DNA from 3 places in the Bacillus songklensis genome. Region 2 is predicted to be linked to each of the others. Evidence: riboswitches for the same ligand, from Rfam matches in the RefSeq annotation. Region 2 holds a riboswitch; each other region holds the start of a gene.
The links. A riboswitch is a leader RNA that binds a small molecule or an ion and turns the genes downstream of it on or off. The one in region 2 is predicted to bind S-adenosylmethionine.
Positions count from the first base shown of each region.

Region 1: another riboswitch for S-adenosylmethionine. It lies ahead of ACFOU2_RS25600 (YezD family protein); the one in region 2 lies ahead of mtnW (2,3-diketo-5-methylthiopentyl-1-phosphate enolase).
Region 3: another riboswitch for S-adenosylmethionine. It lies ahead of ACFOU2_RS25230 (O-acetylhomoserine aminocarboxypropyltransferase/cysteine synthase family protein); the one in region 2 lies ahead of mtnW (2,3-diketo-5-methylthiopentyl-1-phosphate enolase).

Region 1 is NZ_JBHRZT010000073.1:489,153-492,428, reverse strand. Features, by position in the region: gene sat (sulfate adenylyltransferase) at 1-45, opposite strand, end outside; gene ACFOU2_RS25615 (hypothetical protein) at 101-322, opposite strand; partial or broken gene ACFOU2_RS25610 (inorganic phosphate transporter) at 337-483, opposite strand; gene ACFOU2_RS25605 (phosphoadenylyl-sulfate reductase) at 502-1,215, opposite strand; gene ACFOU2_RS25600 (YezD family protein) at 1,330-1,473, opposite strand; SAM riboswitch class I at 1,569-1,678, opposite strand; gene cdaS (sporulation-specific diadenylate cyclase CdaS) at 2,150-2,779, shown strand; gene ACFOU2_RS25590 (VOC family protein) at 2,924-3,276, shown strand, end outside.
Region 2 is NZ_JBHRZT010000026.1:26,543-29,818, forward strand. Features, by position in the region: gene ACFOU2_RS07235 (2-hydroxy-3-keto-5-methylthiopentenyl-1-phosphate phosphatase) at 1-551, opposite strand, end outside; gene mtnW (2,3-diketo-5-methylthiopentyl-1-phosphate enolase) at 548-1,792, opposite strand; SAM riboswitch class I at 1,985-2,098, opposite strand; gene ACFOU2_RS07245 (pyridoxal phosphate-dependent aminotransferase) at 2,178-3,276, opposite strand, start outside.
Region 3 is NZ_JBHRZT010000073.1:423,136-426,411, forward strand. Features, by position in the region: gene ACFOU2_RS25220 (toprim domain-containing protein) at 14-364, shown strand; gene ACFOU2_RS25225 (thioredoxin family protein) at 387-698, shown strand; SAM riboswitch class I at 1,049-1,152, shown strand; gene ACFOU2_RS25230 (O-acetylhomoserine aminocarboxypropyltransferase/cysteine synthase family protein) at 1,213-2,526, shown strand; SAM riboswitch class I at 2,701-2,812, shown strand; gene ACFOU2_RS25235 (methionine ABC transporter ATP-binding protein) at 2,933-3,276, shown strand, end outside.

The sequences.
Region 1 (3,276 bases), on a different contig from region 2:
AAATAAATTAATTAATGTTCCTCCGTGTGGAATACTTTGACTCATGATGATTATCCTCCCTTTAATTATATTAAATTTACCTTTTTACTTGGGTTAAAAATTAACTTTCCCCTCTTTTTCCGAGAACGAATTCTCCTCCTCTTTTGCGGTTTTCATCAAACTGATGATTCCAACCGTAGCCAGACAACCGCTGGCTAAAACTACAAAAGCATAAAAGTCTCCCTTCAACAAAAGGGTTACTAATACATAGGAAATGACAAGGGAAACGATTGGTGACACAATCCAAACCTTTAACATTTGGGTCACGATACGCTTTTGCCATATATGCCCCTAAAAAACGCCGATTGCGCATATAAAAAGTGCTGTGCCCGGACGTTTAATAGCTCCAGAACCGTAAGACACTCCCATAGCAGCGGCCGCTCCGCTTGCTCCGATGTTTATAGCAAAGAAAAGAGCGATGACAAAAGCCGGTATAATCAACATGTCACTTCAACTTCTCTCTTATGACTCATGAAGGCCGCATTCAACCTTTTGCTGTCCTGACCATCTACCTGAACGGAGATCATTTAAATCATAAGCAGGAGACGTACAAGGTTCACAACCGATGCTCGGATACCCTTGATCGTGTAAACGATTATAAGGTAAATCGAATTTATAGACGTATCGCCAAATTTCTTTCCATGTCCAATGAATCAGCGGACAAACTTTCACTTTTTGGAAGCGAAAATCCCGATTCACAAACTCGGTTTTACTTCTTGATGGAGATTGCTCCCTTCTCAAGCCCGATATCCATGCATCCGCTCCTTCCAGAGCACGTTGTAATGGGATAATTTTACGTATATTACAGCATAGATTTGGATTGCTCTTCCACAATTCTTCTCCATATAGAATCTCTTGTTCTTTCAAATCCAGATCCGGCTTTTGCATGACGATATTTAACTTTGGAAATCTTTGTTTGATGGCATCAATCACTTCATATGTCTCTTTGAAATGCAAGTTGGTATCCAGGAAAACAATTTCGGCGTCTTCCTTTACTTTCGAGATTAAATCAATTAACACAATTCCCTCTATCCCAAAGCTGCAGGCGTATACGATAGAATCACCGTAATGCTCAAAAGCCCACTCTAGAGCCGGAATGGCTCCTTTTGTTTCATTATCTGTTGGAAAATCGGGAGTATCTTCATTCCAACTTAGAAATGTTAAACGGTCTGTCAAATTAAAACCTCCTCTTTCTTCTTATTAGGCAAAACTGCCTATTCCGATAAAAAAAGGCGGTTTTAACTCTATAAACGGTTAAAACCGCCTTTAGTTTTTCTAGTCAGCGACTTGTTAACGAATCCTTACTTTTTCGTTTTTTTCAAGCTGGACAACTTTTCCGTCCTGCACAACCAGCGTAATGGATCCATATTTCATGGTCTCCAACATTTTCACAACGTTTTTCCATACTTCATCTATATTTTCTTGCTTTACCATCACAGCCCTCCTTAGAGACGAATGCTCAATCACCATTATTCATTACAAATAAAAAAGCCCTCCATTCCAGAAAGACTGTTGAGGTAATCTATTTTACCTTATCTTCCAAAATGGTTTACATTTTGCTGGAATTAGCACCTTGCTTTTGCATTTGCAGGTTGCCGGGTTTCCACGGGCCAGTTCCCTCCACCACTCTTGATAAGTTCGTTTTTTCAAATTTTAACATATCATGGTCAATTGTCAACTAATATTTCAAAATATTCCACAAAAAATATAAAGGAAAAGTATTCCTCATATAGGGCATCCAACTTTTATTTATGTTCATTCAACTAAAAAAATTTCTCGCAAAGGATAACAGCATAATAACGGCTACCACAAAACAAACAATGACCAGGAGCTTTTCATGTTTATTTGAGGGATGCATCTTTACCTCCTTCTATTGCGAATTGTTTCACATATATAAGTAAAAAATAACCTTTTTATTATAGCATATTAGCATATGTATTCATAATGAGCATAGAAATCATTTTTGTTTCATGCATAAACCCCCTTGTTTCGTAAACATTACAAATAAAGTGAACCTTTCAGCAGTGAGAGATCCCTCCTGATGATGAAGGGTTCTGCCAGAATAAACATCTGTTTTTCGGAACGGTTATCATATTGGAGGCTTAATGCAATGGATTTACATGCTTTCTCACTAACAAACACCATTAAAGACCAGCTCAAGCAAAACTTAACACAAATCATGCTCGAGACCGAAAAGTTGATTAGTAGCCTTGATCATGATGAGTATTGTATCTTATGCGATTTTGAAACCTTACAAAAACAATTCAATGAAATTCAGTCTGTGGCGGCTTCTTATTATTTACAGCAGTATTTATCCCCCCACACCCCAAATCATATGGCTTTATCTCTGGCCGCCCATCATCTATCTGAAAGAAGACACGGGGCTCTTATTGTAATTGAGCGCACCCAGACTGTTGGAAGTCTCATTCAAAAAGGGGTGCCAATCGGAGCGACTTTAACGAACACTCTGCTTGAGTCCATCTTTTATCCAGGAAGTCCCCTTCATGACGGCGCAGTTCTCATTAGAGGCAATGAAATCGTGTCAGCAGCAAATGTTTTGCCGTTGTCCTCAATCGTTACTACTCAAAAGAAAGTAGGAACACGCCATCGCGCAGCCATCGGCTTGTCAGAACGTTCGGATGCCCTTATATTGGTAGTCTCTGAAGAAACGGGGCGCATTTCTTTTGCCTTGGATGGCACGTTATATCCCATTCATTCAACCAATAACCCTATTCTCTAAATAGATACATTCTTCCTCCTCTCGAAAAACCTGTATTTTCCTCTTTTTTTCCAAGAGGAAAATAGAGCTATTACATATTGCCATATTATTCTGATATAAGTATAATAAAAAAATTTATGTAAGAAAACCTAACACTACTTTTACATAAGCAATTTTCATCACTCCCATTCAAAAGAGAATGATGACTTTTACGTTCACTACTTTCCTATTACATTAATTACTTTTAAAGAGGGGAATGATTTCATGTCATTACCGGAAATTAGCCTGGTCTTTTTGGGATTTCATGGACAAATCATCATTGAACTCATCCAAGGTTACAGAAGCGATTTACCCACTGAGGGAAAGGTCCACCATGTGGCTTTTACTGTCTCCGATTTGGAAAAAGAAAAAGAACGGTTAAAAGAATTAAACGTTACTTTTGTCGATGAGGAAATCACAACATTGCCAAACGGAGCAAAATATTTATTTTTCTATGGACCGGATGGAGAATGGGTTGA
Region 2 (3,276 bases):
GCGATAACAGCATTTGCCACTTTGGCTGCTTGCAAGTCCGTGATGGAATCGCCGATGACGATTTTAAACTCGTCTTCTTTTTCAAGCTTTCGAATGATCGAAGGCTTGCAGCAACCGCAATCATTGCTGCACTCATCATCACATGAATGAGGCCATGTTATCGTAATTGTCTCACCACTGAAATCAGAGCCGTTACAATAAATGCTCTCTTTTTCTACTAATCCATCAAGCAAACGATGGACAAAGAAATCGATACCCCCGCTTACGATATAAAGGGGAATGCCTTCCTGCCTTGTAAAAGCAACAAATTCCGAGAACCCTTCTCGAATTTCAGCCTTATGCAACAAAAAATCTATGATCTCTTGTTTTAAGCTTGTCGGAAGAAGGGAAAACATCTTTCCGACCCCTTCTTTTACCGACACGTTTTGTGCGAGTACATCATCTTTAATGGCTTCCCACTCTGAGGGAGCAAATTGTTTCATGATCGCAATGATGTTATCGCTGTTTGTAACCGTTCCATCGAAGTCGCAAAAAATGACTGGCTTCTTCACGATGTCACCTCTACCGTGCCCCACAGTTCAATGGCCTTTTTAAGCGACTCGGATTGTTGGGCTGCTTCTTGGAGTGTTTGGCCGTTTAACACCGCATCGATAGCATCACGGAAAGCACGACCGCCTCCTGCCGCCCCGTCTGGGTGGCCATGCACCCCACCGCCGGCATTGATAACAGAATCGATGCCAAAATCACGAATCAACAGAGGAACCATACCAGGATGGATGCCGGCTGACGGAACCGGAAACGACTGCTTTAGCTGCTTGCTCGGGTGTATAAGTTCATCACTGATACTCACTGCATCTTCAAACGGTAATGCCACACTGCCATATGGAGATGGGAATAATGAGAAATCAGCACCTGTTATACGGAGCAGCTTTCCAAGTAACAGAGAATACGAGAACCCATAAAACTCGGACGGTGTGGATGCTCCGCTGACTGCCGGATGGGCCATGATTGGAAGGCCGATTTCATCATCTTCACGCAATGCCTGCAATACATCCAGACCGTAGGCAAACACATTGAACAATAATGCATCCGCCCCAAGCTCTGCCGCACGTCTCGCTTTTTCTTTCAGCTCGAAGGTACGACCCGTTAAATTGACGGCATATAACGTACGATGTCTAGTTTCTTCATACACTTCATCCAAAACACGCTTCCCTTCCACGATGCGCTTTTCAAAGGGGGTAAGTTCGTTATCGAATAAAATTTCATCATCCTTCACTAAATCGACGCCCCCAAGTGCTTGCTCGCGAAGCTGCTCGGTTAAATACTGAATGTCGCGTCCAATCACTCCTTTAAAAATACTCATGACAAGCGGGCGGTCGTACACACCTAGTTTCTTACGAATCCCCTCAACCCCGAAACGAGGGCCGGGAAAAGCTTGAAGCAAGTCACCATGAAACTCCAAATCAATCAATTTCACTTTTCCATCAAGTGATAATTTTCCGAAAACCGTTGTTAAAACAGCTGGCAAGTCAGCTGAAAAATTGGCCGCCGGATATGCAATTTTGATAATGGCCTGTGCCACTTGTTTATCTAAGTATTGATTTACGCGGTCACAATCTTGTAACGGTGCGATTGAAACAACGCGTCCTTTATGCTTTTTCAGTTGTTCCTGTTCCAACAGCGGCAAATTCGTCCATGAACCGATCGTTAACCCTAAGGCAATGCCTTCCGCCTTTTTCTCCCAATTCCCCGATGGGTCGTGAATCAAATAACTCGCAATCACTTCACTCATGTTTGTCTTCTCCTTTGCTGTAATTTTTGCTTTCGTTATGATCTTTTATCATTGGCTGTTCATGCATCTCATCATTTTTCCTTTAGGTACTTGGTTGTCCTTTATCCAAGTGCCTTTATTTTTATCGTCCTTTTTTCGAGAGCGACAAAAATAAAAGCCCCTTCATTAAGAAGAGGCTAATGACTAGCACTCTTCTTATCTCTCAGCATCGCGCTGCAAGAATTAGCACCGTGCTTAACAGTAATCGTCGTTAAGTCGGTTGCCGGGCTTCATCGGGCTCGTCCCTCCACCTGCTCTTGATAAGAAAGTTGCTTATTTATGTTATTTTCTAAAAAGTTCGTTTCACACAATGTAATTTGGATTATGACAGGAATTTTTTTCTTTGTCAATTATTTTTTGTAAATAAATTTAATTTTTCAATTCGGTTGACAGCTTCTTGAAGGCGGTCTTTATCCGTTAATAGCCCAACACGCACATACCCTTCCCCATACTTTCCAAATCCGATTCCCGGAGCTACGACCACTTTCGCTTCCTCCAATAAAAGATCAGCAAATTGCTCGGATGTATATCCTTCCGGGACGGGAAGCCAGGCAAAAAATGAGCCTTCAGGAGCCTTCACATCCCAACCGATTTTCTGAAGTCCATCAATCAGAACATTACGACGGGATTCATAAAGCTCTGACAGTTCGTCCACGCAGCTTTGGGATGCAAGAAGGGCCTCTGCAGCTGCTGCTTGAATGGCACCGAAAATGCTCACATATAAATGGTCTTGTAATAAGTTGATCGCTTCGATCACACTCTCGTTTCCAACCGCAAAACCAACGCGCCAGCCGGCCATGTTATATGTTTTGGAGAACGTATAAATTTCGATTCCGATATCCATTGCTCCTTCAGCTTGCAAAAAGCTGACAGGCTTCTTTCCGTTGAAACCGATAGCTCCATAGGCAAAATCATGGACCACACAGATGTCATGCTTTTTCGCCAACGCTACGGTTTCTTCAAAAAATTCAGCTGTCGCTATCGCACCGGTCGGGTTATTCGGATAGTTCAAAAACATCAATTTAGCTGCCTGCTTTACTTCTTCTGGAATTTCTTCATAGTTTGGCAGAAAATGACGTTCAGCCCGAAGAGGCATCATTTCCATATTGGCGCGGGCAAGCTCTACTCCCGACCAGTAATCAGGATAACCGGGATCCGGCACAAGGACAGTGTCACCTGGATTCAATAAACATTGCGGAATCTCTACAAGTCCCGCTTTACCACCAAACAAAATGGCCACCTCTTTATCCGGATTGACCGTTACTCCGTATTCTCGTTCATAAAAACGTGCAACAGCCTTTTTCAAGAAGGAATGACCGCGAAACGGAGAATATTTATGATTGCGCGGATCCTCCGCAGCTTGTTGTAATGCTTTTACGATATGAGGCGGTGTTGGCTGGTCGGGATTTCCCTGACCAAGATTGATAACATCATGTCCCTCTGCC
Region 3 (3,276 bases), on a different contig from region 2:
ATGGGTGATGGCTATGTTGGTAGAAGAGACTGGAAAAGTGATTATTGTGGAAGGCAGATCTGATAAGAAGCGAATCGAGAGTATTATTAAGGAGCCAATTGAAATTATTTGCACAAACGGCACCATTAGTGTGGCTCGGCTGGATGAGATCATTGACACAATTTATCAGAAAGAGGTCTATATTCTGGTGGACTCAGATGACTCCGGAAATAAACTCCGAAAGCAATTTAAGCGGGAATTACCTGAGGCAGAACACCTATACATCGACAAAATGTATAGAGAAGTGGCTGCTGCACCTAAAAATCATATTGCGACCGTATTATTAAGTGCTAATATAGATGTAAATGCAGAATATTTAATATAAAAATAGAAATGGATTGACCTTCATGATCGATTGGACAGAAACACAACTTGACAGACAATTGAAAGAAAATGATCGGGTGATTGTTTTTTTCCATACACCTTTATGCGGGACATGCCAGTTAGCGAAGAAAATGCTGACGGTAACAGAAGCCTTGCTTCCTGATGTGGAAATAGGAATGTGCAACTTAAACTTTATGCCCGATAAAGCTGAAATATACGCCATTGAAAGCGTGCCATGTTTAATCATGATAGAGAACAATCAAGTTAAAAAGAAAATATATGCCTTTCATTCCATCGAGTATTTATTAGAGGAATTAAAAAGTTTTTCGCTATGAAAAGGGGATGACTCAAAAGCCTCCGGGGAAGGGCGGTCATCTATTTTTTCTGCGATGAACCGTCACTGAAATCCGTCATTTTCTTGGATTTTTCATGACGGTTCATTGCAGGAGGGTGTCCCATAAGTCTCCAATCAATCATAAAAATTGATTTTTATTGAAAGGGCCCGTCATTGAATCCCTTGATTTTGCCGGATTTTCATGACGGGTCCTTCTTCTGCTTGCGCCTTTCTGTTTTTTTATCTTGAACGAGCTTACAAAGGTTAATATGGTTGATTTAATTTTCTGAAATGTGATACTATTTATTTGTAAGATCCGCTGTCAATGAAGCAGAATTTATATAAAAATCAAACTTATCGAGAGAGGTGGAGGGACTGGCCCTTTGAAGCCCGGCAACCGGTTATTCGACACGGTGCTAATTCCAGCAGAGTAGAGACGCTCTGAAAGATAAGAAGAGACGATACCCCTCTTCTTAAGAAGAGGGGTGTTATCTTTTAAAAAGGAGAGTTGGAAAATGGGAGACAAAAAATCTTACCGTTTAGAAACAATCGGGATTCACGGGGGATTAAATCCTGATCCTGTAACAGGAGCACGTTCGCTCCCGATTTATATGTCAAATGCTTATCAATTTAAGGATACAGACCATGCTGCCGATTTATTTGCTTTAAAGGAACCAGGCTATATTTATACCCGGATACATAACCCGACAGTGACAACGTTTGAAGAGCGAATCGCTCAGCTGGAAGGCGGAGTGGGGAGTTTAGCCGTAGCAAGTGGGATGGCCGCTATTACGACCGCCATTTTGAATCTAGCCGGGGCAGGGGATGAAATTGTATCTGCATCCAATCTATACGGAGGAACATACAATTTGTTTGACACGACACTGCCGCGCTACGGAATTACGACTAAATTCGTTGACCCTTCCAATCCTGAGAACTTCCGTCATGCCATTACACCAAAAACGAAAGCTCTTTATGCTGAAACGATCGGTAATCCAAGCTTAAATGTATTGGACATTGAAAAGGTAGCAGAAATCGCTCATGAAGCAGGTATTCCGTTAATTGTGGATAATACGTTCGCAACTCCTTATTTATGCCGTCCGATTGAATATGGAGCCGATATCGTTATTCATTCCGCTACGAAATGGTTGTTGGGGAACGGGACAACATTAGGGGGCGCTATCGTAGATGGAGGGAATTTTGATTGGAACTCACCGAAATTCCCGGGATTTACAACGCCTGATCCAAGTTACCACAATATTGTCTATGCTGAAGCATTAGGGCCGCTTGCGTACATTGTCAAAGCAAGAGTTCAATTGTTGCGGGATATTGGCGTATCTATGAGTCCGTTTAATGCTTTTCAGTTTAGCTTAGGGCTTGAGACGCTCCATGTACGCATGAAAGAGCATATCGCCAACGTAAGAAAGGTGGTTGAATATTTGCAGCAGCATCCTGCCGTTGATTGGGTGCTATATCCTGAGCTTGAGGATCATCCTCAACATGAAGAAGCGAAAAAATATTTGCCAAAAGGAGCCGGCGCTGTGCTGGTATTTGGAATTAAAGGGGGCAGGGGAGCCGGGCAGAAATTAATCAATTCGGTTAAGCTGTGGTCTCATGTCGCCAATGTTGGAGATGCCAAGAGTCTTATTATTCATCCTGCCAGCACGACGCATCAGCAATTAAATGCCGAACAGCTGAAGGCCGCAGGAGTAAGTGAAGATCTTATTCGCTTATCCGTGGGAATCGAGCATATCGATGATTTAGTGGAGGATTTAGAGCAAGCAATTAAAGAGGCGACTGGATTAACCTCTTCTGCGGTGAATGTTTGATTCTCGTTCAGCAGAACAGCTGAACATTCGGTGTTTGGTAACTATTAGAAATAGCACGAAAAATAAAACAAATTCATTGACACTGATATATGGACGTGCTACAATCACTTTCGTACCTTTTAGACAACAATCGACAATTGCTTAACATAAACTGAATATTTGAAACGATAAGTACTCTTATCAAGAGAGGTGGAGGGACTGGGCCCGATGAAACCCGGCAACCGTCAGTTATGGCTGAAATGGTGCCAATTCCTACAAAGCATGTTTAAGCTTTGGAAGATGAGAGAAAGGAACTATGACAAAGCCTTTCTGCTCATATTCATATGCAGAAAGGCTTTTTATTTATAAGCAACTGTTCGGGGGAAGATGAATAACAACGAGTTTAACGAAAAGAAGGTGAGAATGCATGATTACATTAACAGGTGTCAAAAAGGTTTACCGTGCTAAGCATGGAATAGTTACAGCCGTTAACAATGTAGATTTACAGATCAAGCCTGGAGAAATATTCGGAATCATCGGATACAGCGGTGCCGGTAAAAGCTCCTTGATTCGTTTGTTGAATGGATTAGAGACTCCGACAGAAGGAACAGTTCAAGTGGCAGGAAACGACATCGGAAAAATTAAAGGTGAAAAACTTCGAAAAGCGCGCCAAGAAATCAGTATGATTTTCCAACATTTCAATCTATTATGGTCACGTACTGTAAGAGAAAATATCGCGTTTCCGCTTGAAATTGCAGGGATATCAAAAAG